Regions from separate parts of the Anaerosinus gibii genome, predicted to be linked through region 2. Evidence: riboswitches for the same ligand, from Rfam matches in the RefSeq annotation. Region 2 holds a riboswitch; the other holds the start of a gene.
The links. Region 2 has a riboswitch for cobalamin ahead of P3F81_RS07775 (TonB-dependent receptor plug domain-containing protein). Riboswitches for the same ligand answer to the same signal wherever they lie in the genome.
Positions count from the first base shown of each region.

Region 1: it holds a riboswitch for cobalamin, as region 2 does, so the genes downstream of both, cbiD (cobalt-precorrin-5B (C(1))-methyltransferase CbiD) here and P3F81_RS07775 (TonB-dependent receptor plug domain-containing protein) in region 2, are expected to answer to the same signal.

Region 1 covers NZ_CP120678.1:1,332,942-1,336,630, forward strand. Annotated here, with positions in the region: gene cbiE (precorrin-6y C5,15-methyltransferase (decarboxylating) subunit CbiE) at 1-336, opposite strand, end outside; gene cbiD (cobalt-precorrin-5B (C(1))-methyltransferase CbiD) at 321-1,427, opposite strand; cobalamin riboswitch at 1,562-1,735, opposite strand; gene P3F81_RS06370 (ArnT family glycosyltransferase) at 1,787-3,355, opposite strand; gene P3F81_RS06375 (lysylphosphatidylglycerol synthase transmembrane domain-containing protein) at 3,370-3,689, opposite strand, start outside.
Region 2 covers NZ_CP120678.1:1,619,379-1,623,067, reverse strand. Annotated here, with positions in the region: gene P3F81_RS07780 (outer membrane protein assembly factor BamB family protein) at 1-981, shown strand, start outside; cobalamin riboswitch at 977-1,153, shown strand; gene P3F81_RS07775 (TonB-dependent receptor plug domain-containing protein) at 1,391-3,379, shown strand; gene P3F81_RS07770 (efflux RND transporter periplasmic adaptor subunit) at 3,480-3,689, shown strand, end outside.

The DNA.
Region 1 (3,689 bases), 290 kb from region 2:
CAATCTAGCAAAAGCAAGCTGCATAGAGCTTATTCCCGGAATAACCTCAATACAGGAAAATCTTTTATTTAAAGCTGCTAGAAAGCTATAATACCCCGGATCACCTGAAACCATCACTACGACATCTTGGCTTTTTAAATTTTCCTCAATAAAAGCAAGTGCAGCTTCGATCTCACCTGTAATTGCATGAGTTAGCGCCATTTTATTTTGAAATGAGCTTAACGACCGCTTACTGCCAACTAAAACCTTTGCAAAATCAATCGTTTTTTTTGCAATTGGTAATAAATAATCTTCTGATCCTGGGCCTATACCAACGACAATTATTTTATGTTCCACCCTAAAACTCCTCCGATTTTTTTTGCATTTTCATCTATTCCTAAAATTGTACCATCTAAACTGGTGATAACAGCGCCAATACAAATTTCATTATAAACGTAGCGCATTGCTCGATAACTAATTCTTTGTGCAATCAGATCATAAATTCCTTCAATATGATTTTCTTCTAAAATTTCAATTGCAGCTTCTGTCGTAGTCGTATTTAAAATATCTCTAACTACTCCTGTAGATGCTCCTAAAGAAGCTGCATACACCGCTAAAATTTCAAGACGAGCATCTGCAACTCTATTATGTGTATGAAAAATCCCACCGGCAACTTTAATTAATTTTCCTAAATGACCAACAAATAAAATATTTTGAATCTTTCTTTCAGCTGCACTTTCCAGCATAAAGCCAATAAAATTACTAGTCTGTACTATTGCATCTGCCCTTAACCCAAAATTGTCAATACAAGCATCATATCCTATTTTCCCAGGAACAAAAATTAAAGTATCTAGCCCTTTTGCTTTAGCAACATCAATTTGAGGTGCCAATGAATCTTTAAAAGCTTCCTCTGACATAGGTCTTACTATTCCAGAGGTGCCAATAATGGACAATCCTCCCTCAATACCTAAAATTGGATTTAATGTTTTTTTCGCTAACTCAACTCCACGAGGAATGATAATCGTAATTTCACAGCCATACTCTTCTTTTAATATTTCTTTTACTACATTGGTAATCATTTTTCTTGGTCCGGGATTCACCGCTGGTTGTCCTACTTTAGCAGCTAACCCTGGCCTAGTTACGATTCCTACTCCTGTTCCAGCTTTAATGATAATGTCTTTATGCTGAGCAGAGATGAGAACTTTAACTTCGATGATTATCCCATTTGTAATATCCGGATCATCACCAGAGTCCTTTCTAACAGCAGCAAATATTTCATTTTCGCTCTTTTTTTCCACATGTTCAATCGGAATCGAAAGTATTTCACCCGAAAGCGCTTGAATATTTACTGTGTTGAGATAGCTTCCTTTATGGGCTAGCAATGCTGCCTTCGTAGCTGCAGCCACACAGGTTCCTGTTGTAAACCCCGATTTTAAAAATTTTTTCAAAAATAAAACCCCCTGCAAAGGCAGAGGGTAAAAAAACGCAAACAACCACATATTAAAAATAACAGTTGTAGAAGCTTAATTACCCACCTGCCCATCATCCGTAGGTCGCTTATAAACAAGGCTGTTTATAGTAACGGTGTGCGTTAAAACAGGTAGGTCTCCTGGCTAAAATCATCATATCTTTACGCCTTCCCAGCAATCGCCAGTGGCATAGGTAAAGATACTCATTAATACAGTGGCGGGACCGCGCCGGTATCACACCGGACTTCCCTTTTAAGCAATTAAGCACCTGTTTCCTTAGTCATTTATCTTCTCTTATTTCAATATCTATAGATAAAATCCTGCTATATAATAAAAATTTACTTTATAAATCTAGTCTCTACTAGTATGAGTTTATTATCGATTTGGTTAATTATTGTAAGTTGATTTATCGTAGACTGTGGCAATCTATCATAATCGATATCTCTTAGAATAAAATAGGTTTTCTTATTCGTAAAAACTTTTTCTAAATCAGGAATAGATTTAGGAGAAAAAACTAGCTCATTGCCGTAAATTCCACTATAGAAAGAAATTCCTGGGCGAAGAAATTTAGAAATATAAACATCGCTAGTTCCATCATATTGCTCTAAAAAAACGTTACTTACATGCTGACTCGTAAAATCAGGTGCAATTTTCGGAAATAATAAATTTACTAACACAGCAGAAAAAATCATCATTCCTACTACCTGACTTTTAAAAGCTATCTCAATATTTCGTTTTAAAAGAAAGAAAATCGTTACTAAACACATCAGGATAATGGTAGAAGCTAAACTGATAAACCCAATTTCCGCTTGTGGCATTTCTTTTATCCCAATTGTACAGCCATAAACAAAAGTTGCCGATAAAAATAGTAAGCATCCAATCCAGCCCCAAGACCTTTTGGAACCAAAATAATTTCTACCGGTTAACTTATCAAGATACCATCCCACCAACATTGCTAATGCTGGAAACATTGGCAGTATATACGATACAAGTTTTGTTTTTGATATAGAAAAAAACAATAAAATGATTACTGCCCATAGATTTAGAAATAATAAATGATCAAATTTTCCATAAGAATCGGAAAAAGATTTATAGATAGATTGAAAAAGCAAAGTTATCCAAGGGAAAAACCCAACTAATAATACTGGAAGATAATAATACCATAATAGTCCACTAGGATGCTCTGGCGATGTAAATCTCGTTATGTTATGAAAACCAAGAAAACTATCGATAAATGCACTTCCATGCAAACTATACATATAAATATACCATGGCAACGCAACCAAGCAAAAAATAATGCTTCCAGATAAAATTTTCATTTCAGATAAAAGATGAAATTTTTTTAAGCATACTAAGTACAAAAATACAATTACACCAGGAAAAAATAAGCCTATGGGCCCTTTAGTTAAAACTGCTAAGCCTGCAAAAATATAAAATGTATAATATTGTCTACTTAAAAATGCAAAGAGCGAAACCATTAAACAAAAATTTAATGTAATATCTGTAACAGCAGCTTTACCTAAATAAAAAAATTCAATACTTGTTACTAAAATTAAAGCACTATAGATTCCCACTTTATGATTAAATAATTTTTTACCATAAAAGTATATTGCAATAATACTAAGCAAAGATAAAAATGCTGATGGGAATCTTGCCGCAAAATCATTTATACCAAATACTTGATAACTCATCGCAACAAGCCAATAATACATCGGTGGCTTATCATACCAATATTCACCGTAAATCTTTGGAGATAAAAAATCATTCGATAAAATCATTTCTTTAGGAGTTTCTGCATAGACCGGTTCATCAGGATCTAATAAAGGAAATCCAGATAAATTAGAAAATATAGTAATAGCAGCAATTATTATCATGATTCCAATTGAAATATTTTTATTTGTTGACATCATAAACTCCTTTATTATTTTAACTGTTTTGTTAAAAATTCTCGTCCAAAAACTTTAATTGTATAATAAAATCCAATAGAAAATGGCAAATATTCTGCAATCATTCTCCAGGCAACAGCAATAATCCCTACAGTTCCTGATGGTAAAAATTCATTAAATAATAAAACAAATCCGCCTTCTGCAATGCCAGATCCCCCAGGAGTTGGTGCAAAATAAAGAAGAATATTGAGAAAAATCATTCTTCCCATAACGATTGCCCAATTTACATCGACTCCCATGCCTAAAAACAAAATAGGAACAACGCTATATAAAGCTAACAAACTTAAGCCCGATT
Region 2 (3,689 bases):
TATAAAACAGTCGAAGATATTGGCGTAGATTTAAAACATAGTAGTTTGCCGGGAACGGTAAAAATCATTTGTGATCAAGAAAAAAATGTGTATTTCTTGAGTAAACGCTATGAAAATGACAAAAAGGGAAAAATCGTTTATCGGGCAAAGATTTTTTGCTTTGGTGAGCAGGGCGATAAAAAATGGGCAATGCCAAATGCAAGTACCCTAGATGCATGGGTAGATTGGATTAGCGTGGATGAAAAAATGAATACCTTAGTATTTGGTACGGCAAATGTTTCAGGAATTCAGTATGAATTTGCTGATTCGCTATATTATGTAAATGCTAAGACAGGAGAAATAAAAAATAGCGTGCAGATTGCAGGAATCATTCCTTATGAAAAAACTGCAATGCGTGGCAGTCCGAATATTAGTGCAGATGGAAATTTTGTGTCGGCAATGGCGAGCGATGGAAGAGCTTTTCTCTACGATGAAAAGGGTAATTTGCTATGGGAACGCGCTTTGAGTGAACCGAAAAAGTTTGGTGCTGTTTATTTAAACGCAGTAGGAAGAGATGCTTTTGTCATTAAGGATTATGTAGTTTTCTCTACACTTAATACCTATAACAGTGCAAACTGGCAATTACCAACTCCGGTAGAACATCCGGGTAGTAATAGTGTTTATGTGTTTAATAAAACCGGTGAGTTCCTTTATCGCTGGCAAGCTGGCGGTGCAGTAGAAGACTTAGCTTTTGCTTATCCCTATGCTGCAATTGCAGTAGGAAAAAATACAAAAACAAAAAATGTAGAAGTTCATGGATTAAGAATATTAAATTTAGAAACTGGTGAAGTTGAAGCACAAATTCCAACTAAAGGACCAAATATTGCAGCGGCTATTAGTAAAAATGGCACATATGTTGCAGCTGTTGAAGTGCCGCTAAAAAAGAATGATGGTACGATTGTTGGAACCTACACTTTGCATTTATTACGAAATAAAAATTAAATAAAATGGAATAGGTACCATAGCGGTTTAATAGGGAAGTTGGTTAAAAGCCAACGCGGTCCCGCCACTGTATTAGGGAGTGAACTCAATAAATGTCACTGGAAGAAATTCTGGGAAGACTGAGCAAGCGATGAACTAGAGCCAGGAGAACTGCCTATTTGACAATCACCGTTGACCCACGAGTGATGGGGAGGGGATAGTAGAAAATGATTCTATTCAAAAGATGCATTAGTTTTTATTGTATTAAAGCTAATTTAGTAGTGTTTTTATGAATATAATTTGCTATGAAAAACCTTCTCTATATAAATAAAGAGAAGGTTTTTTCTATAGATATTCATTTTAGGAGATGATGGAGTAGCGACATTTTAGGGTAATTATTGTAACAGGGAAAGAAGAGGAGAGAAAGATAATGAATTTATTAAATCAAAAGAAAAAGAATCATTTAAAGAAAATTATAGCGATAGGATTATCTACGTTAGCTGTATCTTCACTGGGATATGCGAGTGGAGTTGAAGATGAGTATGAACTTGATACTGTCGTTGTTACTGCACAAAGATATGAAAAGAAAGATATTGATGTTGCAGCGTCAACTGATGTATATACGGCAGAGGACTTACATCGCACAGGGGCACGTAATGTGCAGCAGGCATTATCTATGGCGACAGGATTGGTTTATGAAGCAAAAGGGCCAGGTGGAGTTACCAATAGTACGATGACAAGTAAAATTATTATTCGTGGGGTAGAAAAAGGGACGCTGGTATTGATTAATGGAACACCACTTAATTTACGCGGTTTATATAATTTGGAAGATATTCCACTTGAAAGTATTGAGAGAATTGAAGTAGTAAAAGGCGGTGGATCTGTTTTATATGGTAGTGAAGCTACTGGCGGAGTTATTAATATTATTACAAAGAAATCTAAGCAAAATATAAGTAGAACTACTATTTCTACAGGATTTGGGAATTATGGACAAGAGAATTACAACTTAAATGTGCAAGAAAATAAAGTTGGCTTTAGTTATACTTATGATAAGTGGGGCGAAGTAAATGGTGTAAGTCAAACGCAAGATACAAGAAATAGAACAATGGAAACAAATTGTAATAATTCTGAAAAGAATAATTTTACGTTAAATTATTCTTTTGATGATAAATGGGACATGGTATACATGCATGATGAAGCTTTAAATCGTCGTTCTACCTCCTTTGCTGATGGATGGGAGGATTTAAGTGGAACGGATCAAATTCAAAGACGTCATAAATTCACGAAAGATTTTTTGCAATTTAATTATAAATCTGATGACGTAACGGGGAATGTTTTCTATAATGCAAATTCACTTGATAGTACGGCATACACCTTTTATACGACGGCAGGAAAGAAAAATAAAGTGCCAACACTTTCTACAAATACTTTAGAAAAAAATCGAACATCTGGCTTTGATGTTCAAAAAGTATGGGAACAAGAAAATGGAAAAATTCTTTTTGGGACAACATATCAAAATGAGGTATATAAACCAAATTTGCGTAGTTCTGCAGATCAGAATCGGTCACGAAATAATTTTTCTGTCTATGGACAATGGGAAACGGAATTAAATGACAGTGATACTTTTACGTTGAGTGGTAGGGAAAGCTGGACGACCGGTGCTGATGAAGATAAAAATTTTAATAACTTTAGCGCACAGGGACAATTTTTACATAAGATAAATGAAGATGAAAGCATTTATGCAAGCATTGGACAATCCTTTGTTATGCCTACATTTGGTCAGATGTATTCTAAAGAGGGTAGTATTGTTATTGGTAATGCGGATTTAAGACCACAAACAGGTATGCATTATGAACTTGGCTGGAAGAAAAATCACGAAGATCATAAATGGCGAGTTGCACTTTTTAATTATACAATCAAAGATAATATCAGCTCTAGCGCACAAAAAGTTGGTAGTGAAACCTGGTATTATTATATGAATGAAGATTTAAGAAATACAGGGATTGAATTAAGTGCAGAAGTCAAAGAAAATAATGGTTGGTCTTATAATTATGGCGTAGTATATAACAATCCAGAGTCAAAATTTTCTACAGATAAACCGGGGGCGAAAACTTATTGGGATAGAAACTATGGCAGATGGCAATTAAATGGTGGTGTTACGTATCAAAAAGAGCAATGGACAGCGAGCTTAATGATGAATTATCTTGCCGATCGTGTGATTACACCAAGCAGTGAACATTCTTATAAAGTAAAACCATATTTATTGGCAAATCTTAATGTGGATTATCAAATAGATGATGAAAGTACTCTTTCTTTAAGTGTTGAAAACTTGTTTAATCGTAAAGATATTATCAGCCATGCAAGTGAAACGTTTGCAACGCCTGCAAATTATATGCTTAAGTATAAACGGACTTTTTAATCTATTATAAATTATTCGAATTTAAGTTGGATTTCAGCGGCAAGTGAAGACTTCCGCTGAAATCATTTCATTTGGAAAGATGAAAAAGAAGGTGAATGAGATGCAGCAGACCTTTTTAAAATTAAAGCAACGACCTTGGTTGGTTTTAATCATTTTTATTTTGCTAGTCAGTAGCATTTTTATTATAAAAAATTTATTTATGCAAAAAAAAATGAACCGAGAGATGACGAAGCCTGTGGTAGCTGTAGAAACAGTAGAGCGGCGTGATATGTCAAAACGGATAAGCTTTTATGGCGAGACGGTTGCCAAT